Regions from separate parts of the Limnobacter sp. UBA7229 genome, predicted to be linked through region 2. Evidence: predicted binding sites of a transcription regulator. Region 2 holds the regulator's gene; each other region holds the start of a gene.
What was found. The regulator sigma-54, encoded in region 2, starts transcription at its own class of promoters, with help from an activator protein. The targets are predictions, from matches to a motif close to TGGCANGNAANCTGCTTT.
Positions count from the first base shown of each region.

Region 1 (7,251 bases), on a different contig from region 2:
TCTGATCAAGTGGGCCAACACGCCAGGATCTGCCTTGAGAATCAAGTCGTTAACAGCCACATTGCTGAACGGCAATTTCGAACGCCTGAAAGACGGGCGAGCATCGTGGCAATTTGCCAAAAACGAACCAGACACAGGGCCTGCCCCTGCCCCGGAGTTTGGTTTGTTGGCCATTCAGAAAGGCCAAATCACCTATCGGGATGAGCCCCTTGATCTTGATCTGGATGCAACACTGAGCCTACAGGAAGGAGAGATTGGAGCCGATGCGCTAACTGTGATGGCACTGGGTTCGTATCAAGGTAAAAAGCTTGATATACAACTGAAATCAACCGGTGTACTGCCTTGGGTGGCCAAGCAAGGCAAGCCAATTCCGGTGGAGTTGAACGTGTCTTTGGGGCGAGCCCGATTGGACTTTAAGGGGAACGCCGCCGATGCGCTGGGCATGCAACAACTGTCTGGACAATTTGCAGTAAGTGGCTCATCCCTGGCCGCGGCAGGCCAGGCGCTAGGAGTCACGCTGCCAAACACGCCAGCCTTTCGTACGGAAGGCAATTTGGTGCGTGATGCAAGCAACTGGCAAGTCAATATTGACAACGCAACAATCGGCAGCAGTCGTTTGAACGGGCGCTTTGTTTATGAAGGTGGAAAAACACAACCCCTTCTGACCGGAGAACTCAAAGGAGCGTCGCTGGTACTGGCTGACCTGGGCCCTACCGTAGGCGCACCGGCTGAAAAACAAGTTGCAGCAGCCACAAACCAAGGCAGAGTGTTGCCGGACAAACCCTTTGACCTGCCCTCCCTGAGAGCGATGGATGCTGATGTAAAAATTGACATCGACAATCTGGATTTGGGCAGCGAGATATTGAAGCCACTTCGACCCTTGCGGGCACATTTGGCTGTCACTGAGGGTGTTTTGACCATTTCAGACATTCAGGCAAAAACAGCAAAGGGCGAACTTGCTGGCTCGGTGCAATTGGATGGGCGAGAAGATATCGCTATTTGGAATGTGGACCTGAATTGGGCCAATGTGCAGCTTGAGCAATGGCTGAACATACCAAGGGCAGGCAATGAGCTGCCTTATGTAACCGGCACCATGAATGGTGCTGCCACACTGAGTGGGCAAGGCCGCTCGACTGCTGAAATACTGGGTAGCCTGGCTGGCAATGTACGAACACAGGTGCGCAATGGCACCATGTCGCATTTGATCGTTGAGGCCGCAGGCCTGGACGCTGCCGAGGCGCTCGGTGTTTGGTTTCGGGGTGATGACGTGTTGCAAATGACCTGTGCGTTTGCCGATCTGGATGCAAACAATGGCGTACTGCAACCCAGGGTATTTGTGATTGATACTCAAGACTCTGCAATGTGGGTCAATGGCAGTATTTCGATGAAAACAGAAGCCTTGAATTTGAGGGTGGTTGTAACACCCAAAGACTTCAGTCCGGTTAGCTTGCGTACGCCTTTGCTGATCACCGGCACCATGGGCTCACCCGATGTATCCCTTGAAAAAGGTCCAATTGCGGGCAAAGTGGCTGGCGCGGTGTTGCTGTCGCTGCTAAACCCGTTTGCCGCATTGATTCCATTTGTGGACACAGGTGCGCCCGATTCTACCGAGAATGCCAACAAAACCGGTTGCTATGATTTGGCGGCGCGCAGCAAGGCCCAGCGAGAGAAAAATTGACTAAAACACTTCACCCCAATAACGCGCACAAAGACGGTTACGATTTCGATGCCTTGGTGTTGACTTCCCCTGCCCTGAAAAAATTTGTTAAGCCCAATAACCACGGCCGAAACTCCATCGATTTCGCCTCGCCTGCTGCCGTGAAAGCTTTGAATTGCGCACTGCTGAAACACCACTACGGCATCTCGGAGTGGAACGTACCAGAGGGCTACCTGTGCCCTCCGATCCCCGGCAGGGTGGATTACATTCATTACGCGGCAGATTTGCTGTCAAGCTGCGGGATTAATGCATCAGATTCAAAGCAGGTAAAAATGCTGGACATCGGCACAGGGGCCAACGGCATTTATTCATTGCTGGCAGCAAAAGTATACGGCTGGCACTGCACTGGCAGTGAAATTGACCCGGTTGGCTTGAAGAACCTTGCCTCGGTGCTGGATAAAAACGACGACTTGAAGCGCCTGATTGATCTGCGGCTGCAGCGGGACAAACGGAAAATATTGGAAGGTGTGATCAAGCCAGGGGAGAAATTTGACCTGAGCGTATGCAACCCGCCGTTTCACGCCTCACAAAAAGAAGCCATAAAAAGCAATCAACGAAAAGTGAATAGCCTGGCTTTTAATCGTGGAGAAAAACCAGGTTCAAAAGCACCTGCGGGCTTGAATTTTGGTGGGCAGAAGAATGAATTGTGGTGCGAGGGTGGGGAAATTGGTTTTCTGCAAACCATGATCAACGAGAGCGCGCAATTTGGTAAACAATGCAGATGGTTTACCACGCTGGTGTCAAAGGCCGAAAATGTACCGCAAGCCAAATGGCATATGCGCAATGCGGGTGCACGGGATATTCTTGAAGTTGAAATGGAACAAGGCAACAAGACCACGCGCATTGTGGCGTGGTCATTTGTTTAGTTGAACGCTGGACAAACTAGCGGCGGCGACCACCCACCAGCAGCAGGAAAGCGCCGGCGACAATTGCACCCACGCCTGCCCACATGGGAACATTGACCTCTTTTTCCTGATCCACCGTGATCTCGAGTGAACCAATTTTTGCTGCGGTTGACTCTTCGGTGTAGCTAAAGCCCCCGTAGACCAGTCCCAAGGTGCCGGCAACAATCAACAGAATTCCAATCAGTTTGGTGGCTTGCATCTTGTTTTCCTGAATGTTGTGAATGAGAGGGTATTAACGGGCTGCGAACAAGAACGGCATACAGAATAATTTGTAAAACGGAACACTCCAAGGGCAGTGTTCCTGCGCAAGCAGCAAGCGGCTACTTTTTGGCAATGATATACACGGCGTGAACAATGCCGGGAATGTAGCCGAGCAAAGTCAGAATGATGTTGATCCAGAAATGCTTGCCCAGCCCTTCTTGAAGAAACACGCCCAGTGGAGGCAACAAGATGGCGATCAGTATGCGAATAAGGTCCATTGATTCTCCCGAAAAATAGTTTGAACAAAAATTGCCAGTGTTTTTTATACACGATAAAGACAAATGTTTGTTATTTTCGGTCGCGTACAACAGCTTGTGTTCTGTCACGGGCAACGATTAATCCTGGACCTTTCCACGCAGCGCCTTGACCTGCCCCCGAATGCTTTTGCCTTCCAACCTGCGACGTTTTGAACCCAGGGTGGGTCGGGTTTCACGGCGAACCTTGACAGGTTTGGCAACCTCGGCAAGCAGCTCGTTCAAGCGTGCAAGGGCTTCTACCCGATTTTGTTCTTGACTGCGCGTGGTTTGAGCTTTGATGACAATAACACCGTCTTTGGTCAAACGTTGGTCTTGCAGAGCCAGTAATTTTTCCTTGATGAATTCAGGCAAAGACGATGAACGAATGTCAAAACGCAGATGAATGGCACTGGACACTTTGTTGACATTTTGACCACCTGCGCCTTGGGCGCGAATGGCGGTGAATTCGACATCCGATTCAGTCAAGGTGGGTGGCGTGTATGACATGTTGTTAGCTGCCCTTATTTAAACGCCAAACCGTAGACCTGCTAATGCCCAAACCTTCAGCCACTTTATTGACCTCGCCACCGACCAGGTTTAATGCCTGACGGACAATGCTTGTGCGCTCCGACATAGGCGCCCTGCTGTAGGCCAAGGCCAAGGCATTCATATTGCTCATTGAATCGAGAAAATTGATGTGCTGCAAAGGTGACGTGGTCGAATTCTCCACGCCCACAAGCAGGTCTGGAAACCAGGTGCGCCAGGACGACAGATCACTTTCTTGCAACATCAACACAGCCGCCCTGCGACACACATTCTTCAATTGACGGATATTGCCTGGCCAAGGCAAGGATTGAAGAACTGGCAAAGCCAGTTGAAGAAACTCATCAAATTTCGATTTGCTGACACGCACTGGCGTGGTCCTTAAAAAGTAGCCCGCCAATTCGCCAATGTCTTCGGTACGTTCTCGCAGTGGTGGGATATGGATCAGCATTTCATTCAGCCGGAAATAAAGGTCTTCGCGAAAGCGCCCTTCTTCAACGGCTTGCTGCAAATTCACGTTGCTGGCCGCCAGCAAACGAAAATCAACTTTGCGGGATGAGGCAGAACCAATTCGGCGCACTGTGTTGTCCTCGAGAATGCGCAGCAGCCTGGTTTGAAAAGCCAAAGGCATGTCACCAATTTCATCGAGAAACACGGTGCCCCCCTGTGCGCTTTCAAACATGCCCGCGCGCCCACCTTTCACGGCCCCTGAAAATGCACCCTCTTCATAACCAAACAGCTCGCTTTCAAGCAAGCTCTCTGTGAGCGATGCACAATTGATTGCGACGAATGGCTTTCCTGCGCGAGGGCTGGCGCTGTGGATGGATTGGGCCACCAACTCCTTGCCCACGCCGGTTTCACCCTGAATTAGTACGGAAAAATCGATACTGCCACACAGGCGAATCGTATTGCGCAGCTTTTCAACTGCCCGGCTATTGCCAATCAGGTCTTGTTCTGTGTGGTAGGTATAAGCCTGACTGTTTCGGCGCACTCCGCCAGAAGCTTTGGCACTGGCCAGCCGTATGGCTTCCTCAAAGGCTTTGACAACACCTTGCCGGGAATAAATCAGAATGGCTTCCATGCCCATTTCTTGCGCGATTTCGGTGACCAAGCCCGACCCCACCACCACCTTCACACCCAGCTGCGCCAATTCCCGCACAGCGCGACGCGCGTCCTCCGGTGTACGATAAGTTCGGGTACTCAAGGGCACATCAAACGCTCGGGCAAACTGCTCCAGCTCATCAAACGAATGTTCGTAACTGACCAAGCCCACTGCCGCGGACGCTTTTCTGGCTGATGCCAAGGCTTGCATCACATCAAAACCGTCCGTACGAATAATGACCAGCGGCGCCTCAAGCTGGTTCTGCAAGAATGCGCCGTTTGAACCCGCGGCGATGAATACATCGGCCGTGTCGGTGTAGTAACGATGACGTGCATACGCCAAGGCATCTTCATAGGCCTTGGGCACCAATTCAATGTTGGCTGAACCGCTGTAGTCGCGGGCAATCTCCCGCAATGTACCAGCCAATGCGCTGATGCTGAACACCACAATTCTGGGTTTCATTCAAAACACCTTAAGTTTCATTTGAAACATTTGACCGTTTCATTTTATACAAATGTGTTTCAAAACACCATCAAATTATTCTTGTAATTACTTGATATTAATACGCCAAATTATTGATCTTATTTGAACAATCTATTATTTTTGTTGACTGGCACGAACCCTGCACTACACAGAACATACAACAAGGAGAACACCATGACCCAACATTCCGCAGGCGCCCGTTTTCGTCAGGCAGTGAAAGAAGAACAACCTTTGCAAGTGATTGGCGCAATCAATGCCAATCACGCATTGCTGGCCAAGCGTGCCGGCTTCAAAGCCATTTACCTGAGCGGCGGCGGCGTGGCGGCTGGTTCACTGGGTCTGCCCGACCTGGGCATTTCAGGACTGGATGACGTACTGACCGACGTGCGCCGAATTACCGATGTGTGTGACACCCCTTTGCTGGTGGATGTCGACACTGGCTTTGGCTCATCAGCCTTCAATATCGCTCGTACCACCAAGGCCATGATGAAAGCCGGCGCTGCCGCCATGCACATTGAAGACCAAGTGGGCGCCAAACGCTGTGGCCACCGCCCCGGCAAAGCGATTGTGACCCAAGCTGAAATGGTGGACCGCATCAAAGCGGCCGTGGATGCCCGTGGTTCAGACGACTTCGTGATCATGGCGCGTACAGATGCATTGGCCGTGGAAGGTTTGCAATCGGCCATTGACCGTGCTTGTGCCTGCGTGGAGGCCGGTGCCGACATGATTTTCCCGGAAGCAATGACTGAACTGAGCATGTACCAGCAATTTGTGGACGCTGTGAAGGTGCCTGTGTTGGCCAACATCACTGAATTTGGTTCAACCCCACTGTTTACTACCGAAGAACTGAAAGGCGTGGGCGTAGGCTTGGTGCTTTACCCCTTGAGCGCGTTCCGCGCCATGAACAAAGCAGCACAGAACGTGTATGAAGCGGTGCGCCGCGATGGCACCCAGAAGAACGTACTGGACACCATGCAAACCCGCATGGAGCTGTATGACAGCATTGGCTACCACGACTTCGAGCAGAAACTGGACGCTCTTTTTCAGCAGAAATAACTTTAATTAAACAATATAAACAATTGTTATAAAAAACTATTTTTAACAGGAGACAGCAATGTCTGAGCAACAAACAACAACCCCTGGCTTTAAGCCCAAAAAATCTGTAGCCCTTTCAGGCACCGCCGCTGGAAATACCGCCCTGTGTACAGTGGGCCGCACAGGCAACGATCTGGCTTACCGCGGTTACGACATTCTGGACTTGGCCACCACCACCGAATTTGAGGAAATTGCATATTTGCTGGTGCACGGCAAGCTGCCTACCGTGGCTGAACTGGCTGGCTACAAACTGAAACTGAAAGCTTTGCGCGGCATTCCTGCGGGCGTGAAGCAAGCCCTGGAAGCCCTGCCCCCTTCAGCTCACCCCATGGATGTGATGCGCACTGGTGTTTCCGTATTGGGTTGCCTGCAACCCGAGAAAGACGACCACAACCACCCCGGTGCTCGGGACATTGCCGACAAACTGATGGCCAGCCTGGGCAGCATGCTGCTTTACTGGTATCACTACAGCCACAACGGCAAGCGCATTGAAGTGGAAACTGATGATGATTCCATCGGTGGCCACTTCCTGCACCTGCTGCACGGCGAAAAGCCGCGCGACAGTTGGGTCAGCGCCATGCACACCTCGTTGATTCTGTACGCAGAGCATGAATTCAATGCATCCACTTTCACCAGCCGCGTGGTAGCCGGTACAGGTTCCGACATGTATTCCGCCGTCTGCGGCGGCATTGGTGCCTTGCGCGGCCCCAAGCATGGTGGCGCCAATGAAGTGGCGTTCGAAATTCAAAAGCGTTACGACAACCCAGATGAAGCAGAAGCCGATATTCGTGCACGCGTTGAACGCAAGGAAGTAGTGATTGGCTTTGGCCACCCCGTGTACACCGTGAGCGACCCCCGCAATGTGGTGATCAAGAAAGTGGCGGAAGATTTGTCCAAAGAACAGAACAA
Region 1 is NZ_DKTN01000003.1:114,289-121,539, forward strand. It holds gene B4C79_RS01105 (AsmA family protein) at 1-1,678, shown strand, start outside; gene rlmF (23S rRNA (adenine(1618)-N(6))-methyltransferase RlmF) at 1,675-2,583, shown strand; gene B4C79_RS01115 (hypothetical protein) at 2,600-2,821, opposite strand; gene B4C79_RS01120 (YqaE/Pmp3 family membrane protein) at 2,943-3,101, opposite strand; gene arfB (alternative ribosome rescue aminoacyl-tRNA hydrolase ArfB) at 3,219-3,626, opposite strand; gene prpR (propionate catabolism operon regulatory protein PrpR) at 3,631-5,226, opposite strand; gene prpB (methylisocitrate lyase) at 5,422-6,303, shown strand; gene prpC (bifunctional 2-methylcitrate synthase/citrate synthase) at 6,362-7,251, shown strand, end outside.
Region 1: a site for sigma-54 is predicted at 5,376-5,393, ahead of prpB (methylisocitrate lyase). Genes of this name have one in related genera too.

Region 2 (7,251 bases):
ACGCTTTGCCAGCGTTTCGGCCACATACACCGAGCGATGCTGGCCACCCGTGCAACCAATTGCCACGGTCACATAGCTGCGTTGTTCATTCAAATAAGACGGCAACCAATTTCTCAAATAGGTTTCGATGTCGCTAATCAGCGGGTCGCTGCGATTGTCGGCCTGAATGTAGCGTTGAACCTCCACGTCTTTGCCAGTCAGAGGGCGCAGGCTTTTGTCGTAGTAGGGGTTGCTCAGGCAGCGCACATCAAACACCAGGTCGGCATCTGAAGGCAGGCCCTTTTTGAAACCGAAAGTTTCAAACACCAGGGTAAGTTTGGCCGATTCTTCTTCCACAGTTTCAAGCACCCATCTGCGCAGCACGTTGGGTTGCAGGGCTGAGGTGTCAATACAGCTTGCAATGTTTCTCAGCGGCTCGAGCGCTTCTCGTTCCGCATCAACACATTCTTGCACCGTGGCCTGTTCGCCAAGGCGTGCGCTCATGGGGTGACGTCGGCGGCTTTCCGAGTAGCGGGTGATCAGGGTTTCATCGTCGGCATCCAGAAACAGGATGCGAACATCGGTTCCTTTGGCCTTCATGTCTTGAATGATTTGCGGCACATCAATGATGTCGCGCCCTGTGCGTGCATCGGCAGCAATGGCAATTTGGGTGATACCTTCGGAGGACAAGCGCTGGATGACTTGCGGAATGAAGGAAGGCGGCAAGTTGTCAACGCAATAAAAGTGGGAGTCTTCCAGCGCACGAATTGCGACTGATTTACCCGAGCCTGAGAGGCCGGTGACCAATACCACCTTCATGTTAATCATGGCCGATGTCCGTTTCGGTGTCGGGGTCAACCTGGAGGTGGTCGATGCCGCCCAGCTCACTGAGCATGGCCTTTTGTTGACGCACCATGAACTCGTCCAGTGTATTGATGCCCCGCATTTGCAAAATGGTGTTGCGCACTGCGGCTTCAAGAAGCACGGCCAAGTTACGGCCTGCTGCCACTGGCAAAATGGCTTTGCGAATGGGCAGGCCCAGCACTTCCTGGAATTGCTGCTCGGTCACCAGGCGTTCCTGGTGCAATTCAAGCGAGGCCTTGCGCACCAGGTGCACAATCAGTTTCAAGCGCATTTTTCGGCGTACGGCCGTTTCACCAAAAATAGCCTTGATGTCGAGCAGGCCTACGCCGCGCACTTCCATCAGGTTGCGAATCAGTTCCGGGCAGCGGCCCTCGATGTAGTTGGGGGCCACGCGCGAGAACTCCACCACGTCGTCAGCCACCAGGCCATGCCCGCGTGAAATCAATTCCAGGCCCAGTTCGCTTTTGCCCAAACCTGATTCGCCACAAATAAGCACGCCCATGCCCAGCACATCCATGAAAACGCCATGCATCATGGTGGTGGGGGCGAGCCATTTGTTGATATACACGCGCAGAAAGTCGATGATTTCGGCGGCCGACAGGGGTGTGGCGAGCAGGGGAATGTTGGATTCGTCGCAGGCGGCTTTCAAAAGTGGGTGCGGTTGAAATGATTCAGCCACGATGACAGCGGGCGGATCGCCTTCAATCAGTTTGTCGATTTGGTGTTTTTTGCGTTCGTCGCTGATGCGGGCGAAATATTCGATTTCCTGTCGACCAAACACCTGGATGCGACCCGGGTGAATGGTGTTGAGGTGACCTACCAGATCAGAGGAAGCAAAACACTGAAGATCCAGGTGGCGGTCACCGCCATTTAAACCGGCCAGCCAGTCAAGCTTGAGTTTGTTGCGGTTGGCTTCGATCAGTTCTTTCAGTTGCTTCACAGGCTTAACTCGCGGGTTGGTAAGGCTCCCAGTTGGCGATCAGTTGGTGAGTGGCGCCGGGATCGGATTCTGTCATGAGTTTCTCACGGAAATCTTTGTCAGACAGCATTTGAGCCAGTTCTGACAGTATATCCAGATGATGCTGGTTTGCGCTTTCTGGCACCAGCAAAAACATGAGCAGCTTGACGGGTTGGCCGTCTGGGGCATCAAAAGGGATTGGGTCTTGCACACGCACCAGCGAGGCGATAGGTTCGCGCAGGCCCTTGATGCGGCCATGCGGTACGGCCACTTGCTGGCCTAAGCCAGTGGAGCCCAAACGTTCACGCGCAAACAGGCTGTCGAACACCTTGGATCTTGCGATGCCTTGGTTGTTTTCAAAGACCAGACCGGCTTGTTCAAACACGCGCTTTTTGCTGGTGACCTGTGTGTCCAACAATATGTTGGATGGTGGAAGTAGATTTGCGATCAAGTTCATCGCTGTTGATTCCTGAGACCCGCTTCTAATCGTGGGGCCGATTATACGCCATAAAAACAGAAAAGGCGGATGGAAGTCCGCCTTTTGATTTTCCCTGAAATTACAGAGGTTTATTCAGCTTCTTCGACCACCTGGTGTTTCATGGGGGTGTGGTTGTGGTTGGTTAGTTTGTCTTTGTGACGCAGTACCTGGCGATCCAGTTTGTCGGCCAGCGCATCAATGGCTGCGTAGAGGTTTTCATGACTTGCTTCAGCGTGAATGTCTTTGCCGCGAACGTGCAGTGTGACATCTGCCCTTTGAACCAGCTTGACCACCGAGATGGTCACCGATGCATCAATGACGTGATCAAAATGCCTTTTCACCCGATCCAGTTTTTCGATGACGTAGTTTCGAATCGCTGGGGTAACTTCCAGATGATGACCATTGATGTTCAAGTTCATAAGGTATCTCCTTTCGTTGCTGCGGGGGGAAGCTTTAACAGTTAAAGCGACTTGCGCATGTTCACCGGGGGTATTTTCAGTGATTCCCGGTATTTAGCGACCGTGCGTCTTGCGACCACGATGCCCTGTTGACCGAGTAGGTCGGCGATTTGGCTGTCAGATATCGGCTGCTTGGCGTCCTCCGCAGAAATCAGTTGCTTGATGAGTGCACGGATGGCCGTGCTGGAAGCCTGACCACCTGAGTCGGTGGAAACATGGCTTCCGAAGAAATACTTTAGCTCAACCAACCCATAGGGCGTCAACATATATTTTTGCGTGGTGACCCTTGACACGGTCGATTCATGCAGACCCAGCAAGTCGGCAATTTCCCGCAGAACCAAGGGCTGCATTGCGATTTCGCCGTGATTGAAGTAGCCGATTTGACGTTCTACGATGGCTTGGCTAACCCGTAAAATAGTGTCAAATCGCTGCTGAACGTTTTTTAACAACCAGCGGGCCTCTTGCAGTTGTGCGCTGAGTTGGGCGCTTTGGCCGCGGTGAGATCGCAAAATGGAGGCATACATTTCATTGATGCGAATTTTTGGCATCACATCCGGGTTCAGTTGCACATGCCACTGACCACTGAGTTTTTTCACGATCACGTCGGGCACCACATGGTCGTCGTCAATGCGGCGAAAGCGCGCACCGGGAAATGGCTCAAGTGAGCGAATAATCTGGTGACAGATTTTCAGTATGTCTTCGTCCACATTCAGCGCTTTTTTCAGCTTGGTGAAGTCGCGCTGGGCCAGTAAGCCCAAGTGATCACGAACAATGTGCTGGCAGTGGGTGTACAGGCTTTGCTGGCAGGTGATGTCTTTGCGCTGGGCCAGTTGCAGCAGCAGGCATTCGGCTGCATTGCGGGCACCCACGCCGGGTGGGTCAAAACTTTGCAGCAGGCGCAAGGCCGCGCTGAGTTCTTCAAACTCCAGGTCGGGCTCGTCCTGCAGGGTTTCCCACAGGTCTTCAAGTTCAACAGTCAGGTAGCCATCGTCGCTGAGGTAGTCAATCAGCCAAAGCACCAGGTTTTTGTCACGTTCGCTGGCCTGTGTCATGCGCAGCTGGTCGATCAGGTGCTGGTGCAGGCTGCTGTCGGGCGCAGCCAGTTGCAGGCCGGGTTTTTCTTCATCGCCATCGGCACCTGCGCCGCTGTTGTCGCGCCAGTCGCCTTCCCAGTTGTCCTGGATGGAGTCGATGGTCTCGCGCTGAACAATTTCTTCGCTTTGATTGTCTTGTTCAGCTTGCTGATCGCTGACCGGTTCGCTGGCTTTGCGGGGGTCGGGATCGGCCTCAAAGCTGTCGCCCTGTGGCTCGTGCAGTTCGCCATTGCTGCTGTCCAGGCTCAGGGTGCGCTCGCCTTCCACGGCCTCTTCGTCAGCCAACTCCAGCAGTGGGTTTTCAGCCAGCGCTTGTTGAATTTCCTGCTGCAACTCCAGTGTGGACAATTGCAGCAAGCGAATGGATTGCTGCAACTGAGGCGTGAGCGTGAGGTTTTGCGAGACTTTAAGCTGAAGGGATTGTTTCATGGAGATTCAGCTTTACATCCGGAAGTGTTCGCCGAGGTACACGCGGCGTACATCGTCGTTTTTCACAATTTGCTCGGGACTGCCCGAGGCCAGCACGCGGCCCGCGCTGATGATGTAGGCACGATCACAAATGCCCAGGGTTTCCCGTACATTGTGGTCGGTGATCAGCACGCCGATACCTTTGGATTTCAAAAAGGCAACGATGCGTTGAATTTCCAGTACCGCAATGGGGTCAACGCCTGCGAAGGGCTCGTCCAGCAAAATGAAGCGCGGCTGGCTGCCCAGCGCACGGGCAATTTCAAGTCGGCGGCGTTCGCCACCCGAGAGGGACGCCGCCAGCGAGGTGCGAATGTGCGCAATTTGAAGGTCGTTCAGCAAATCTTCGACAGCCTGATCCACCGTTTTGTCTCTGGGTGGATTGATTTCAAGCACTGCGCGAATGTTGTCTTCCACAGTCAGTTTGCGAAACACGGAGGCTTCCTGAGGAAGATAAGAAAGCCCTGCGCGTGCGCGCTCGTGAATGGGTTGCAAGGTGATGTCGCGGCCTTCCAGGCAAATGTTGCCTTCGTCGGCACTGACCAAACCCACAATCATGTAAAAGCAGGTGGTTTTGCCAGCGCCGTTGGGGCCCAGCAGGCCGACCACCTCGCCTGTGTCCACGTGCAGCGACACATCTTCAATCACGCGTTTGCTGCGGTAGGCTTTGCGTAGGCTAAGCGCTTGAAGCCGTCCTTGTCCTGTCAGGGTGTGTGCGGGGGTGTTGCTCACTTGCTGCCCCCTTTTGGCGCGGGCTCAGTCTCTTGGGTTTTTGGTTTGATCACTGCCTGTACGCGTGAGGAACCACTGCTGTTGGGTGTTCCCACCACATTCAGGAATTCTGTATTTTGCTCGTACGTAATTTTGGTACCCGAGATCGATTCAGTGAGCTGACCATTGGTGCTTTTTTGAATGCTGGCTGCACCGGTCAATGTCACGATCGATTTATTACCGTCGAATTCAATGGTGTTGCCAGTGCCGTTGATCAGCAGTACTTCATTGGGCTTCTCTGAATCACGCTGCTGTTTGAAGCGGGCAGGTTTTCCTTCCACAGTGGCGAACTGGGTACCGTCGCTGCGTTCGGTCAATGTCAATTTGTCGCCGCGAATCACCAAACTTCCACGCGTCAACAGCACATTGCCGGTGAACACGTTCACGTTTGACTTTTCGTTGTAAGTCATCTGGTTGGCGTCAATGGTCGTGGGTTGTTGTTTGTCAGATTCCAGTGCTTGCGCGCAAACCCCTAGTGCCAGTGCAGGCGCAGCCAGTGCGAGGGAAATCCAGGTGGAGCGTTTCATCGTTTGGCCTCTATGCGAAACTTGATTGACCCTTGGGCAGTCAACTCGCCAGTGTCGTTGTTCAGTGTGGCACCCTGTGCTTCAAACCGTTGGCCCGGGCGGGTCACCAGCACATTCTTGTCGGTTGAAATTTCGTTGGTGATATTGTCGATCCGTATTTCTTCAGATTTCATGGTGGTCAGTAGCCCTTCGTTTTGACTGGTCACCACCACGTTGTCCCGCAAGAAAATTTCGTCGGTGTCGAGCAGGTAAACGCCTTTTTGGGCGTTGCCTTTTACCATGCCGTTGCCTGATTCAAACTGTTCCAGTTCGGGCTCGGTGATGTTCCAGACGTTGCCTTGTGGGATGTGTTCGGCTTCCTTGCTGCGAATGATCGAATATTTGTTTTCGGCCAGGTCATGGCTTTGTACCGAGAAATTGCGCAAGTAATAGTCGCTGCTGGTGGGGTCGCTTTTGCCGCTGGCACTAAACAGGCTCAGTTCAGACTGAATGGCAAACCAATACGAGGTGGCGGCGAGTGCGAACGTCAGCAGCAGCGGTATGAACTGCGAAAGCAGATTGAAAAAAGCACTCACTGGTTTCACGATGCTTCCCAGGGGTTTTGATAGTCGGCTTGATGACTCAAAATGAAGTCACACAATTCCCGGGCAGCACCATCGCCGGGGGGGCGTGTATTAATCCAGTTGGCTGCGTTTTTCATGGCCGCCGGGGAGTGCTGGGTGGTGGCAGCCAGGGCAACCTGTTGAAGCACCGGGTAATCGGGCCAATCGTCTCCAAAAAAGCCGCATTCGCTCCAGTCCAATCCAAGCAGTTGGCGAATTTCATCATAGGCTTGCAGCTTGGTTTTACAGCCTTGAACCAACTGGTAGATGCCAAGGTCTTTGGCGCGTTTTTCTACAATGGTGCTCGAGCGCGCAGTAATCCAGATCACCTTGATGCCATGGTCCATCAGCAGTCGAAGGCCTTGGCCATCAAACACACTGAAGCGTTTCATAACCTCGCCTTCATTGCCGAAGTACAGCCCGCCATCGGTCAGGGTTCCATCCACATCAAAGCCCATCAGTTTGATTTGTGCTGCGGCTTGGGCAGCAGTGGGTTCGCGGTCGGTCGATTGATCCATTACACCACCTTGGCTTCAAACAGGTCATGGAAATTCAGGGCGCCAACAATATGACCTTGCTCGTCCGTGACCACCACCTGGCTGATGTGGCTGACCTCCATCATGCGAACTGCCTCTACGGCCAGCTTGTCAGGTGAAATACATTTGGGCGCACTGTTCATGACTTCACTCACCAGCAAGCCCCGCAAATCCAGACCCTGTTCGATCAGGCGGCGCAGGTCACCGTCGGTAAAAACGCCCAGCAGCTTGTTGTTGGCCCCGACCACGGCAGTCATTCCCAAGCCTTTTTTGGTAATTTCCAGAATGGCATTGGAAATGCTGGCTGATGGCGCCACGGTGGGAATTCGGTCGCCTTTGCGCATGACATCGCTGACATGGGTCAACAATTTGCGACCCAGGCTGCCACCAGGATGCGACAGTGCGAAGTCTTCTTCGCTGAAACCTCGCGCCTTCAACACCACCACGGCAAGGGCATCACCCAGGGCCAATGCCGCTGTTGTACTGGCGGTTGGGGCCAAATTCAGGGGGCAGGCTTCC
Region 2 is NZ_DKTN01000014.1:32,644-39,894, reverse strand. It holds gene rapZ (RNase adapter RapZ) at 1-807, opposite strand, end outside; gene hprK (HPr(Ser) kinase/phosphatase) at 800-1,783, opposite strand; gene B4C79_RS08350 (PTS sugar transporter subunit IIA) at 1,788-2,258, opposite strand; gene hpf (ribosome hibernation-promoting factor, HPF/YfiA family) at 2,369-2,698, opposite strand; gene B4C79_RS08340 (RNA polymerase factor sigma-54) at 2,740-4,260, opposite strand; gene lptB (LPS export ABC transporter ATP-binding protein) at 4,273-5,028, opposite strand; gene lptA (lipopolysaccharide transport periplasmic protein LptA) at 5,025-5,594, opposite strand; gene lptC (LPS export ABC transporter periplasmic protein LptC) at 5,591-6,178, opposite strand; gene B4C79_RS08320 (KdsC family phosphatase) at 6,175-6,714, opposite strand; gene B4C79_RS08315 (KpsF/GutQ family sugar-phosphate isomerase) at 6,714-7,251, opposite strand, start outside.

Region 3 (7,251 bases), on a different contig from region 2:
CAGCGGGCCTGTTGCATAAATAATCTTGTTTTCGGGCGAAAGTGGATCCACTTTCGCATTCACTTCTTCCACAAAGTACTTGGTGGCCAAACCACGCTGGCCAAGGTAGCTTTTCGCCCAATCCATTCTCAAGTCTTCGCTGGTGCAGGTGCCTGCTGTCAGGTTCACGCGCAGTACTTTACCGGTCCATGCCATTTGTATTACTCCCTTCTCTCTGTTCTATTCAATGGTCAACGAGTTACGCGTGAGCCTGGTTGCTCAGCTTCTCGGCCCACTGCTTCATTTTGTCCAAACCAGTCCAGTTGGAATCCACAAAAGTGATTGCGCCGGTTGGGCAGGCAGTTGCACAGGCGGGGTCGCCGCCGCACAGGTCGCACTTTTGAACCTTGCCGGTTTCCTGAACATAGTTCACCGTGCCAAACGGGCAGGCGATTGTGCACACTTTGCAACCCACGCAGGTGTCTTCTGACACCACTTTCACGCCATTGGTTTTGTCCATGGTGATGGCTTCAACCGGGCAGGCATGCAAACACCAAGCCTCATCGCACTGGGTGCAGGTGTAAGGCACTTTCTTGCCGGTGTGATGAAAGTCGAATACCTTAATTCGTGACAGTGAGGTGTTGAACACCTGATAATTCTCATAGCTACACGCCATTTCACACTGAAGGCAGCCCGTGCATTTGTCAGGCGTGATGTGAAGAGATTTTTGCATCCCGTTGTTCCTCGCTTCTTTGGTTATTTGTTTTGGGCACTACATACATGCCTTCTTATGCAATAAGCCTGCCAACTTGAAAAGAAAATTTCAGCGGCTCTCGGCAACACTTTTCCGAGTTTTTGCACATGGGGTTTTCCCGATGCAACACAGCTGTTTCAAAATGGAACACTTGTTGCAACAAAAAAGCCCTGCGATTGCGCAGGGCTTTAAGTACACATAAACCAGAATGAATTCAGGTCAAATCAAGGTCTCATGTACTTCACACCATAATTGGAAAAAATCTTTTCCAGCTCACCACTTTCCTTCAACTCATTCATGGCCACTGTCAGTTTTTCAGCCAACTCTTTGTTGCTTTTCTTGGTGGCCATGCCCACAGCCCAACCTTTGGGTGGCAGTGCATTGTGCGGCACTTTGGCCACAAAATAATCTGCTTTTTTATCTGGGTGCTGGTGCAGCGCCCACTCCAACTCGGCACGCGTGGCCATGACTGCCACCAGTTCGCCATTCACCATGGCATCAACCGCTTCTTTGGGCGTCTTGAAGTTCACCAGATTGTTTGCATACGCGGCACCATCGGCGCCAGCCAACATGATGCTGGGGAGGGCTGCTGCTTCAGCGCCAATTTTGTTGCCTGTTTCCGAGAACGGTTTCAGGCTGTCCAATGTTGGCAGTTTCTTGATATTACGTGCCACGAAAATATCGTCGCGGGTGTAAGGAGAAAAGAACAGGGCCTGGTCCTCCTTCTGCATAATGTAAGCATCAACGGGTGCATGCATCAAAATATCGGCGGGCGCACCTGCCAGGTAATGGCCACGCGTCACCATGTTTCGAATGTCGTCGGAGAACTCTTCATCCTCAGTAAAAGCGCGCACCCGCAAGCCCAAACCCAGCTTGGCCGCCAAGGCTTTGGCAATGTCCACGTCAATGCCTTTGCCTTCATGTGAATAAGGTGCCAGGTAGTTGTACACCGCCACAGTCAACACGCCAGAGGCCTGCACCTTGGCCCAGTCACTTAACTCTTGTGCGGCAGCGCCAAGCTGCAAGGAAAAGCCCAGCGCAACAGCACCAAACCATTTGATCAAAGGTAATTTACACATTGGATTGAACGAATTCTTCATAAGGTCTCCTGAAAGCCGTGCCTTGGATGCACTTTTTATTTTGAATGGATACTGAAACAGACAGGAGGGGCCTGTTGTTTCAAACAACGGACCCGCCCCACATGCCCATATGTCGAGTTATTCGTACTTCCGGGTTTCAACATACGCCTTGATGGCCCAAATGGCTTCCTGACTCAAAATACCCGCAAACGCAGGCATGTAGACGCGGTCACCACGAACTTTGCCGCCCAGTACCGAATTGCGGTAGTAGGTGTCAATTTCCACCTTGCATTGCTCCTTGGCTTTCTTGCCCGCAAAAGAATCGCACTCAGTGTTCATTTTGCGCAAGTCTGGAGAAATTCCCCCACTCACCGCCTCAAGGCCATGGCACCGGGCGCAGTTCTGGTTGTAGGCTGAGCTGCCCACACGAATGGCTTCCTTGTCACCAACATACGGATTGGTTTCCAGCATGTCATCGCCCAATGGCTTGAGCGTGGACACATCCACAACCTGCGGGGTTACATCACCGTGAGCCAATGCCACTGAAGCAGCAATTGAAAAAATGGTTGCCACAAGGGCTTTACGAACTAACATCACAACTCCTGTATTTCTAAGAATGATTCAACACAGGGTAGCTACTGCAATCCCCATGCCACCCTATTCATTTGGATTTGTGAATTAGTTTTACCAATTGTGACAAATCGCGAACTCTATGGTGCGGCTTCCTGATCTGTGCTACTTTTTATCAAAATGTGTTTCATTCTGAAACACATTGGATTGAGTTGGCACAGTGCTTGCATTGGGCAACATAGCAGCTGAAATATCAATACAAGCAAAAACATTCAGCGCTTCAAGTTGCACCCAAAACCATACTTATAAAACGCAGCACCACAAGAAGCAGGAAACATGGATGGCATTCTTATCCGAGCGGGATGGCGGCAGCCTCGCATCCAACGCCCAAGTGATTGAATTGATCGACCCGGGCACGGAAGGACACCTCGAATTCATTCGGCGTGCGCATCAGCGTTCAACGGCTGCTGGTTTGGACACCACTTCCAAAGTGGACATGGCCCCACCGCCCAGCAGTTCACTGAAAGAATTGATCGAGAAAAACAACCGGTTAAAATCGTGCGCTTTGCCCTTCATGGAAACCCTGTACGAGCAAGTGGTTAACACCCACAGCATGGTGTTGTTGACCGATGCCAGCGGAACCATTATTGAATCGCTGGGCGACGATGATTTTTTGGTGAAAGCCCAGAAAGTAGCCTTGGCTCCCGGCGTCACCTGGAGTGAGGAACACAAAGGCACCAATGCCATTGGCACCGCACTGATTGAGGAATTGCCCACTGTTGTTCACGGGCAAGATCACTTTCTGGATGTGAACCGTTTTCTGACCTGTTCAGCCGCCCCCATCTTTGACCCAAACGGTGTGGCGATTGGCGTGCTTGATGTAACGGGCGACTATCGCAGCTACCACCGCCATACCATGGGCCTGGTGCGTATGTCCGCGCAAATGATTGAAAACCATTTGTTCAACAGCTCGTTTCAAGACGCAATTATTGTTCAATTTCACCAGCGTGGCGAGTTTCTGGGTTCGGTTGTGGAAGGCGCAGCAGCCTTCTCGCCAGCGGGTAAGTTTCTGGCTGCCAATCGTGCAGCCATGGTGCAATTTGGCATGTCAGCCAATGCACTGAAAAGCCACACCTTCAGTTCTCTTTTTGGCATGCCTTTGTCGGCCTTGATCGACCACTACCGCACCTGTAACCCCATTCCGCTCATTCTGTGTTTGCACAATGGCAACCAGGTTACCGCACGTGCCAGCTTGGGCAGTGTAGGCCGAGGCAGAATTTTTGACTCTGTGGGCTTGGTGAAAAACAATTCCGATGCGGCTGTGCTACAAAACCAGGCACCAGCCACGCAAAAAGCAAACACCACCTGTCAAAAAAGTCATCACCTGTCCAGCCTGAAATACCTGAACACAGGCGACCCGCAAGTGGCCAAGATCATCGAGAAAGTGGGCAAGGTGATTGACAAGGACATTCCCATTTTGATTCTGGGAGAAACTGGCACTGGCAAGGAGATTCTTGCGCAGGCCATACACAACGATTCGCCAAGACACGACAAGCCTTTTGTTGCGGTGAATTGCGCATCCATTCCAGAAACGCTGATTGAATCCGAGTTGTTTGGATACGAAGACGGTGCATTCACTGGCGCAAAAAAGAAGGGTTCGCAAGGCCGAATTCTACAAGCCAACGGCGGTACCCTGTTTCTTGACGAAATCGGTGACATGCCAATTTCACTGCAAGCAAGATTGCTGCGGGTATTGCAAGAAAGGGTGGTGACGCCACTGGGCAGCCAGAAGAGCATTCCTGTGAATTTGCAAGTGATTTGCGCCACGCACCGTAACTTGCGCGATCAAATCGCCGCGGGACAGTTCCGCGAAGACTTGTACTACCGGCTTCATGGCTTGGTCGTTCGTCTTCCCGCCTTGCGCGAGCGCACTGACCTACAAAAAATCATTCAGCGCATTCTGGAAAATGAATCGCACAACCCGCGCATTCGTGTGTCTGGCGAAGTGATGAAAGCATTCACCACGCACGCATGGCCGGGCAATATTCGCCAACTGACCAATATTTTGCGCACCGCCAGCGTGATGACGGATGAAGCAGAAACGATTGAGTGGGACCATCTGCCCGATGACTTCCTCGACGAATGGCGTGCATTGCGACTGGACAACACCACCAGGCCAGTGGAGCAAGAACCTGTTGAAACAGAGGGGCGTCAACAACACCCGCGTGCAACAACACCAACAGCAAACACACGCCCACAGTTCAGCGTGCGCAGTAATTTTTCAGTGCAAAACAAAATCGCGGCACAGGTTCACAGCAATGCGCCGGCGTTCCCGGCAAGAAGCAAACCAAGCACATTTGAAGTGCAGGTTCACCAGCGGCCAGGGGCCACGCCCAAAGGCAATGGCCTGGACCAAACATTCAGCAAGTTCAGGGAAGGTCGGTTCGACAGCTGGACGCACAGTACAAAACCCGCCAGCCGGGAAAATCAGATGGGTACACTGCCGCAGCCACCGCGCTTCAAAGAAGACAGCTACGACACCCGCGCCCATGATGCAAGGGCGCAAGGTTACCTGGGTTCACGACAGGCCACTGCAAGGGCTCAAGTTGAAAATCCAATCAATTTGGACGACCTTGAATCACGTGCCATTCAAGATGCGCTGGAAACCTGCAGGGGCAATGTCAGCGCAGCAGCAAGAATGCTGGGTATTTCCAGAAACACAATTTACCGGCGCTTGAATTCAAAGTAAAAAATCGCGTTTAACAAACAACTCTTTGCCTTTAAAAAACCACCCCACTGCAGGGTGGTTTTTTTTGGCACAAACCAACTGAACAGTTGTCACAAAACTGTCATTCACTTGCTCCAGCCGCACACAATTCTGTTTCAAAGCGTACCGCCTGACGCAAAGCAACTGCACTGCTTCACCCTGTCATCAAAAGCCCTACATTTTTATTTAATTCAATAAAATCAATAGCTTAAATACTGGCATGTCTTTTGCCCTAGTCCCTTCAAGCCAGTTCTACTCTGCGGTGTGCTGGCGAGCTTTAGAAGACAAACAAGCAACAACCTTTAAAAACTAAAACTGGAGGGTTGATCTTATGATCAGCAAAAAATTAGTAGCAGCTTCCATCTTGGCAGCAATGGGGACTTCGGCACACGCAATCGGCTTCAAGGCTGGCGAATGGGAAATGGACCTTTCAGGTTCAGTAAACGCGTACTACAACACAACCAGTTGCGACAACGCCGGTGCAGTTGCCAGTGGCGCATTGGGTCTTTGCGGTGGTGCAGGAACTGGTCAAGACCAGACATCAATTCAAAACGGTTTGCTACCTGGCTTCATCATTTTCACAGCATCCACCAAACAAGCAGGATATGACCTCAAAGCCGTAATCTCCATTGACCCGGGTACCACTAACAACAACGGAGCTGCTGGTGGCGTGGGTCAAAACGTGGGCGATCAGCGTCGCGTGTTCTTGCAATTCGGAAACGAATCAATGGGTACGATCAAGGCTGGTCGCGACATCGGTCTATTTGGTCAAAATGCGATTCTGAACGACATGTCTCTGTTGGCGGTTGGCGGTGGTTCAGGGTACAACGGTGCATTGAATACAACCTTGGGCGGCATCGGATCGGGTTATATTTACACTGAATTCCAGCCACAGATCACTTACACTGCACCTGCAATCGGTAACCTGACGTTGTCAGGCGGTGTTTTCCAGCCAAAGGACCTCAACGGTGCCACAGCCCAAGAGAATGATTCTCCAGGCATGCAAGCATTGGCCTCCTATAGCCTTGGCGACAAAGGCAAATTGTGGGCAGCCTTGATTAATCAATCCCAGTCCGGCGTTGCTGCCGCTCCAGACTCTGACCTCACCGGCTTCGAAGTAGGTGGCACGGTTAATCTCGGTGCGCTGGCACTGACTGGTAACTACTTCACTGGCGAAGGCTTGGGAACCACACTGATTGGTTTTGGTGGTCGTGACGCCGCTGGTGCTGAGCGTGATTCAGACGGATACTTGGTACAAGCAACCTACAAAGTTGGCAACACCAAGTTTGGTATTAACTATGGCTCATCGACACTTGATTCCACAGCCGGTGATCGAGCCGCAAATGCCATCATGCTTGAAGAAACAAACCAGATGGTTCTGGGCGTTTACCATAACCTGACTCCAAGTCTGACCATCGCTGGCGAGTACATCACCAATGAACAAACCTACCAGTTGGGCGCTCCTGCAGCAAAAGGCGAGTCCAACACCATCGCCGTAGGTGCAATCCTGTTCTTCTGATCGTTAACCACCCTCCGTTAACGATTGTCCTAAGGCGCGAACTCAAAAGGTTCGCGCCTTTTTGCATGGTGTTTCAAACTGCAACAGTTTGAACATTCAAAACACCTTGGCAAACACTCATTTCCCACATTGTAAAAATACCGACATGCAGGCCCGCAAGGCACAGGAATTGCTATTTAAACCTTGAGGACAAACAAACCGGCGCAAGCCAAGTTCTTCACCCAAGCCATGTGCCAAGGTGCATTTTAATAAAGCAAAAGGAGGATATTTCATGCAGTGGACTACACCATCATTCGTTGACATGCGTTTCGGTTTCGAAATCACCATGTACATCGCCAACCGTTAATTTGACGGTTCGCACAGCCCCGGATAGCCTTTGAGGCTAGCGGGGTTTTTTTTACCCCTGAAAAAAGCAACTATGAAAATCAAAGTTCTGGGTTCCGCAGCAGGCGGAGGGTTCCCACAGTGGAACTGCAACTGCACCAACTGCCAGGCTGTTCGGGCCAAAGCGCCCGGGTACACCGCGCGCACCCAGTCGTCGATCGCAATATCCGACGGGTCTGCGAACTGGATATTGGTGAAT
Region 3 is NZ_DKTN01000010.1:23,591-30,841, forward strand. It holds gene B4C79_RS04585 (aldehyde ferredoxin oxidoreductase family protein) at 1-195, opposite strand, end outside; gene B4C79_RS04590 (4Fe-4S dicluster domain-containing protein) at 239-712, opposite strand; gene B4C79_RS04595 (substrate-binding periplasmic protein) at 958-1,833, opposite strand; gene pedF (cytochrome c-550 PedF) at 1,951-2,406, opposite strand; gene B4C79_RS04605 (sigma-54-dependent Fis family transcriptional regulator) at 2,723-5,131, shown strand; gene B4C79_RS04615 (porin) at 5,481-6,668, shown strand; gene pqqA (pyrroloquinoline quinone precursor peptide PqqA) at 6,940-7,014, shown strand; gene pqqB (pyrroloquinoline quinone biosynthesis protein PqqB) at 7,087-7,251, shown strand, end outside.
Region 3: a site for sigma-54 is predicted at 2,450-2,467, ahead of pedF (cytochrome c-550 PedF). Genes of this name have one in related genera too.

Region 4 (7,251 bases), on a different contig from region 2:
AGCCCGAGTGACCAATCAGTGAAATGTATTCACCACGATTCACCTCCAGGTTGATGTCTTTTAATACTGGGTTCACGATGCCGTTGCGCTCGAAACGCATTTGCACCTGGGAAATACTTAAAAATCGATCGCTCATGTTATTACTCCTTAACCAGCGGATGTGCCGCGCGTAATTTTCTTGCCCACCCAGGCGACGCAGCGGTCGAGGATGAAACCGACGATGCCCACATACACCAGCGCCAAAACGATGTCGCTGATGAGCGAGCTGTTCCAGGCGTCCCAGATGAAGAAGCCGATACCCACACCACCAATCAGCATTTCTGCCGCAACAATAGCCAGCCAGCTGAGGCCCACGCCAATGCGCAGACCCGAGAAAATATACGGCGCAGCTGCAGGCAGCATGATCTTCCAGAAGTACTCAATGCCGTTGTGTTGAATGACACGTGACACGTTGCGGTAGTCTTCAGGAATATTGCGAATGCCCACCGAGGTATTGATGATGATGGGCCAAATGGCCGTGATGAAGATCACGAATATTGCAGACGGGTTTCCATCCTGAAAGCCCGCCAGTGACAAAGGCAACCACGCCAGCGGGGGCACGGTGCGCAATACCTGAAACAGTGGGTCAAGCCCGCGCAAAGCCCATGTGGATTGGCCCACCAACACACCCAGCGCGACGCCTACCACCACAGCAAGGCTGTAACCCATGGCCACACGTTCAAGGCTTGCCAGAATTTGCCAAGCCATGCCCACATCGCTTCCGCCGTTGTTGTAGAACGGGTTGGTGATCAATTCCCACGTGTCAGTGATTACTTTGCTTGGGCCTGGCAAACGTGCACCTTCGCCGCTGCACAGAATTTCCCAGATCAACAGCAAAATGCTCATGATTACGATCGGAGGAACAATCTTGCCCATGCTCTCCTTCAATTGCTTGAAGGCGGCGGTTTCAACAAAGGGTTTGCTTTTTACCTTGGGGGCGGTTTGCAGTCGCTCAAGTGTGTCGGTATTCATCATGATGATGTGTCCTTAGTGCTTAGATGAATCAAGCCTTCAACGCTTTAATGGCCAAGCTGTCGAGGTACGCCTTCGGGTTTTTCGGATCAAACACCTTGCCGTCGAAGAATTTTTCGACGCCGCGAGATGTGCTGGTCGGAATGTCTTTCGCAGCCACACCCAGTTCTTTTGCTGCGCTTCTCCAGATGTCTTCGCGGTTTACTTTCTTGATCAGTGCGTTGGTATCCAGCTTGCTGGGCAGGTAGCCCCAACGCTGGTTTTCCGTGATGAACCACAGGTCGTGACTTTGGAATGGGTAAGACGCCTGGTTGCTCCAGTATTTCATCAGGTGCTTGCTGTTGTCTTCGACACGGCCAGTGCCATAATCGAATTGACCTTTCATGCGCTCAATAATGTCGCCCACGGGGGCGTTGATCCAGCGTCGCTGTGAACAGATTTTCGCGACCTCGTCTTTGTTGGCAGGGTCATCGCAGAACATTTGTGCTTCCATGACCGCTTTCAGAATGGCCTTGGTTGCATTCGGATTGGCTTGCACATAATCCGCACGCAAGCTGAGCGCTTTTTCTGGGTGGTTGTTCCAAAGCTCGCCTGTGGTGACCGCGGTGTAGCCAATTTTCTGGTGAATCAGCTGGAGGTTCCAGGGCTCGCCCACACAGAATGCATCCATGCTGCCCACTTTCATATTGGCGACCATCTGGGGTGGAGGAACCACAATGGTGGATACGCTGTTATTGGGGTCAATGCCCGCAGCAGCCATCCAGTAGCGGATCCACAAGTCGTGCGTGCCACCCGGGAAAGTCATTGCTGCGCTAACAGGTTTGCCGCCGCCTTTTTTGGCTGCCAGTGCTGCCTTGAACTCCGTGGCGTTGGTGCCTACTTTCAGGTCTTTGAATTCATTGCTCACTGAGATCCCTTGGCCGTCCAGGTTCAAGCGGCACAGAATATTCATTGGCACCGGAATATTGTTGGTGGTGATGGCACCAGTGGTGAGCAGGTAGGCCATGGGTGTCAGCAGGTGTGCGCCGTCAATGCCGTTGCCTGCCGAGCCCAGTACCAGGTTGTCGCGGGTGGTGCCCCAAGAAGACTGCTTCAACACTTCAACATCGGTCATGCCGTGCTTTTTGAAGAACCCTTTTTCATCAGCCACAAACAATGGTGCAGCATCGGAAAGCGCAATGAATCCCAACTTGGCTTTTGTGGTTTCCAGTTTGGTGGACTGGGCCATGACGATGGAGGGGGCGCCAAAACCAGCCAGCAGGGTTGAACCCCACACCGCTGCAGATTGTTTGATAAACGTGCGACGTGTTTCCGACAACTCGGTTTTTTTGTCTGTTGGTTTGTTGCTCATGGTGTGCGTCCTTCTAAGTTCAACACAAGAAAAAACGGCGCACATCACCACACCTGCCCAAGCAAGTTTGGGATGGACGCCGTTGTCCGGTACTTCAATCACTTCAATGCAATTGACCTGATCCGTCGTTGGTCATGGTCTCAGTACACACTTAGCAGAATGTGTGCCATGCAAAAAAGGGGTGCATAGTTGTGAAATTGAGTTAAATCAGTGCGGGATTCCACGCTAATTTTGGTGCGTGGAGCGAGTTTGGTGCGGCGCACCAAATAAATCGGTGCGCCGGTTTTGATGGATGTGGTGCATGCACCGGTTTGATGTGCATGTTTCGGTGCTTATTTTTGAAGTGCGCGAATACCGACCCAGGCAAAAAAGAGGGCATAAGCCAAATCAATGAGGCCATAGCCAGAGTAAAACAGGGCGAGCAGTGGTGTTTCCTCACGGAGGATGGGCAGCATGTCTGATTTGCTGCTGATCCAGACGACCCAGGTGTACACGTAGATCGCCTTCTCGAATGCAAATACAAAGCAGATAGCTGGCAGTTGATGCGCTTGTCTGGCCACAGCCAGATACGCCAGACCCCATACCATCACCATGAAAGTACCGAAATCAGAAAAGACTTCGGGTGATAATTTGTGGAAGGCCGTGTTGGTGAAAAACTCGCTGGCGGCGAGCATGCCAAATATATTGGTAAAGCCGGCGGCAATAAAGCCCAGAAAAATGAACCGGTTATTTGCTGTGCTGTTCAAAAGTTGTCTCCGTTTGTTGTTTTGAGTGTTTTTGGATACTACCTGAATACTATATACTTGCGCCCCATGGAGAAGTGCGAGAGCGGCTGAATCGGCCTGACTCGAAATCAGGTAAGGGGGCAACCTCTTCGAGGGTTCGAATCCCTCCTTCTCCGCCAAAAAACAAAAAGCCCCGAAAGGGGCTTTTTGTTGACTATCGACACGGCCAGTGTCGCGTGGAACGGCACGCAGGTGCGGCGAATTACCTTGGCAAATTCAGTGAATAAGTACTTGTGGTACCACTCACTTCACTGCTCACAACCAGCAGGTCATTACCAGTTGGAGAATCGGCTGCTGCGATAAACACCAGTCCTTCAGGGCCGAGGTCCCCGAAGGCGGCAAGTTGCTCTGGCGTTGTCGCATCTTCGGGTTCCATGTCCCAAATTTCACGGGTGTTCAGGTAATCCACGCGGAATGGTGCCGCAGGGTTTGTGATGTCGTAAATCAATACCCCACCAAACCGTTCCAAACCGATGAAGGCATAGGTTTTGGTACCCACCGTGCCAATTGCGATACCCTCCGGTTCCGGACCCTTGGCATCGCTACGGCTGTCCAGTGCATTGCCTTCATCGTGACCAGAATTGAAGAAGTCTTTGCAGGGGATATTTCGGGCGCTGCCAGCCATGCAGTCGTCACTGGCGAAGAATTTTTCAAACTCTGCTCCGGAGTCAAACACCAAGGCCCCATTCTCGTCGAATATGGAAAATGATCGGCCGCCGTATGAGTAAAGGCGGTCATACATAATCCGCGTACCGGTTGGTGATACAAGTCCAGTCGCTGCGTCATACAATACAGGATTGCCGTTGACATCCTTTTGGTAACCCATGGTCCAGGTGATGTTCAAACGGCCGAGCATGTTGTCGGCGCGACAAGCCCCAGGGCTTGTGGCTGTGGCACCGCAGTAGCCAAATACCAGTGGATTGAGCAAACCGCCACCGTTACCGCCTGCAACCAGTGCGTTCAATTGTGGTGGCAGGTCATCATTAAGGCGACCCGCCCAGCCATTTGCGTTCACCAAATGCTTGACACGAAATTCTTCAACAAAACCGAGTGTTGCATCGCCTGCGAAATAGTCGTCGTTGTCTTCGCCCCAGGCACGGGCGTCTCCTTCGTTCGCTGTTACCAGGTAGGTTACGCCGCCAACCGAGTAACTTGCCATGGCATCGGGAAGGTACAGGCCACGAACACCGGGCCATGTACGAATATTGATTGCACCATCTTCTTCATCGGATGCGTCAAATTCGTTGCCCGCCAGGCCGTGGTCCTTTTCGCCCAATGGGAAAATATCGGTCACTGTGGCGGTCGCAATATTGATTTTCGCGATTGCATTGTTCTCTTGCAGGGTGACGAAAGCGGTGGTGTTGTCCTGTGAAATCGTGATGTATTCAGGTTCAATGTCCTGCGCGGCACTGGCACCATTCATGATGCTGCCTCCAGCAGTGTTGGTTGGCCCGTAGATACGAACCCCAGCAGCGCGCAAGGTGGCTGCATTGAAACCGCTGAAACTTGCGGTGGCTACTGTGGGGGTCGCTGGAGTGCTAATGTCTATGATGCTGACGCTGCCTTCAGGATCAATCCGGTAATCGTCGCTTGGTTCACCTTCATTGGCTGTCAATACTTTGGTGGCATCGGGCGTGAACACGATCATATCGGGCTGAGCACCCACAGCAATGGAGCTGATCAAGGTGAGCGTTTCTGTGTTGTAGAAGGCCGCAAGACCAGGGTTGGTTTTTGTTGCGTCTTCAATTGCAACCGCCAGAATACCGTTGGCTACTGCAATACTGTTCACCACTGAGCCCATACGAATTGCATTCGTGGTCAGTGTTTGTTCAAGCACAGGGTTTTCCGGGTCGCTCAAGTCGAGTACATCGATAGCCCCGGCTTGTGCATTGACCACGAACAAGCGTTGGCTTACCGGGTCGTATGCCGGGATCTCTGCTGCTGATGCATCATAGATTCCAGAATTGTAAGTGCTCAGTCTTGAAATACTGGTGGTTTCGCTGCTGCTGACCGCAGGAGGGGTGTTGTTGTCGCTGCCGCAGGCAACCAAAGTGGCAGCAGCAATCGTGCTGAGTGCGAATAGTTGAAGTTTTGTCTTTGTCATAGTAATAGGCTCAAGTCGCTTTTAAAGCACTTGAGCCTATTGTTAAAAAATGAAAACTTAATGACACATGACAAGTAAATTAAATATTAGCCAGGCAAGCCATCGGTGGGTAATCCGGGCAATTCGCCACCCAATGCGTCGGCACCGGATGAAATGCCACTGCTGAGTGTACCCAGCAAATCACCTTCGGGAATTTCGGGCAGGCCTGAACCGCCAGCGCCTTGAAGTGCAGATTGCAAGGTGTCTGCGCCGCCTAAAATACCGTCGACCAAATCGGCCAGCCCGCCTTCAACCTCGGCAGGAAGAGCGGGTGTGCCACCACCCAAGCTGTCCAGGTTGGGAATCTCGGTGCCCATTTGGCTCAGTACACCTTCCAGTACATTGTCGATTTCAACAGCAACATCTCTCAAACCCTGCAGCAATTGATCGTAGGGCTCTACCTGTTCGCTGATAGGTTGTGTAATGTCATCGGCCAAATCAACCACGCTGGTCACCAAGCCACCATCTGTTGGGTCAACATTGGGCAGTGCGGAAATCAGTGTATCCAAGCCAAGGTCAGTATTCACAGCTTCTGAAAGCGGGTTGGTAATCGGGCTTAGTGGTTCGCCCAACGGTGTTTGGTTAACGCCATCCACCAGTTGTTGTACAAGGTCTGCCTGCGGTGTGCCTTCCCCAGTGGTGGCAACCAAAGCATCGTGCACGTTTTCAAGTACACCCAAACCTGTTTGCTCCACTGCAACTGCAATGTTGTCAGGAGTCGATTCAGGGTCGTTCTGGCTGTTTTGTACAGCATCCTGAATTGGCTGAAGAATGCTTTGCTGTAAGTTGTCCTGAGTCAGGTTTTCAGTGGCAAATTCCTCAAGGCTTTGTGGGCTGTCTTGAGAAGAAAACTCACCAGCACCAACGCCCCCAAGGCCACCACTGCCAGCGTTGCTGGCGCCTGTGCTGGTACCAGTTCCAGCATCGCCGCTTCCAGAGTCGCCAGAACCACCTGCGAGGAATGCGCCTGCTGCCACGGCGCCTGCACCCGCCAAGCCGCCACTGCCTGCACCAAGAAGGCCGGCACCAAACAGGCCAGCCACGGCACCGCCCTCGGCTGCGGCGGAATTCTCGGCCAGTTCGGTAGTGAACTCGAAACATTCACCGTCTTCAAGCACCACGATTTGCTGCTGGCCATTGGCACCTGTTTGTTCACCCAGTGTCAGCTTGCCATTGGCAGTCATCACACCCGCCGCAGGAATTTGCCCTTCAGTTCCGGGAAACTCGAGCGCCAAACGTCCATTTGCGCCTGTGACCACTTCATCACCCGGCAGCAGGTAGTCGCCTGCCTTTACAGCCACAGTTTCACCGTTGCGGCTTACGTTGACTTCGCCTTCAAGGTCTTTGATCAATGCTTGGGGTGCGGCCATGGGTTTGCTCCTGAATTGTTGGATTTGTGTTTAACATCCGTCAATTTTGCTAGTACGCCAATTTTTTAATCCTCCAATTAGGGGGAGGGTTCTACCCTCTATTGGTGAATTTATAATTGACAATGACTGTTGTCAGATATACATTCACACAAGCAAAATTTTTCTGAAAAGGTTCCAGGCATGAGTGAATACACGGTGGTCATCATTGGCAGTGGTTTCGGTGGGCAGTGCGCGGCAATTAATTTGAAAAAACGTGGCATTGAAGATTTCATCATGCTCGAGCGCCGGGACTTCATGGGGGGCACCTGGTGCCAAAATTCGTACCCTGGCGCCGCCGTTGATGTTCAATCGCTGTTGTATTCAATTGAAAGCGAACCTTACGACTGGAGCCAAATGTTTGCTGAAGGTGCAGAACTTCAGCAATACACCGAGCATGTGATCACCAAGCATGGCCTGCGTGAGAAAACCCGTACCAACAGCAATGTGCAGCGCACCGAGTGGCACGAGAACGAACAACGCTGGTATGTACATTTGCAAACAGGCGATGTGATCAAGGCGCAGTTTGTGATTAACGCTTCTGGCCCCTTGAGT
Region 4 is NZ_DKTN01000003.1:17,093-24,343, reverse strand. It holds gene B4C79_RS00735 (ABC transporter ATP-binding protein) at 1-136, opposite strand, end outside; gene ntrB (nitrate ABC transporter permease) at 148-1,014, opposite strand; gene B4C79_RS00725 (CmpA/NrtA family ABC transporter substrate-binding protein) at 1,043-2,362, opposite strand; gene B4C79_RS00720 (hypothetical protein) at 2,695-3,108, opposite strand; tRNA gene B4C79_RS00715 (tRNA-Ser) at 3,177-3,266, shown strand; gene B4C79_RS00710 (choice-of-anchor I family protein) at 3,350-5,251, opposite strand; gene B4C79_RS00705 (hypothetical protein) at 5,338-6,660, opposite strand; gene B4C79_RS00700 (flavin-containing monooxygenase) at 6,841-7,251, shown strand, end outside.
Region 4: a site for sigma-54 is predicted at 2,514-2,531, ahead of B4C79_RS00725 (CmpA/NrtA family ABC transporter substrate-binding protein). Genes of this name have one in related genera too.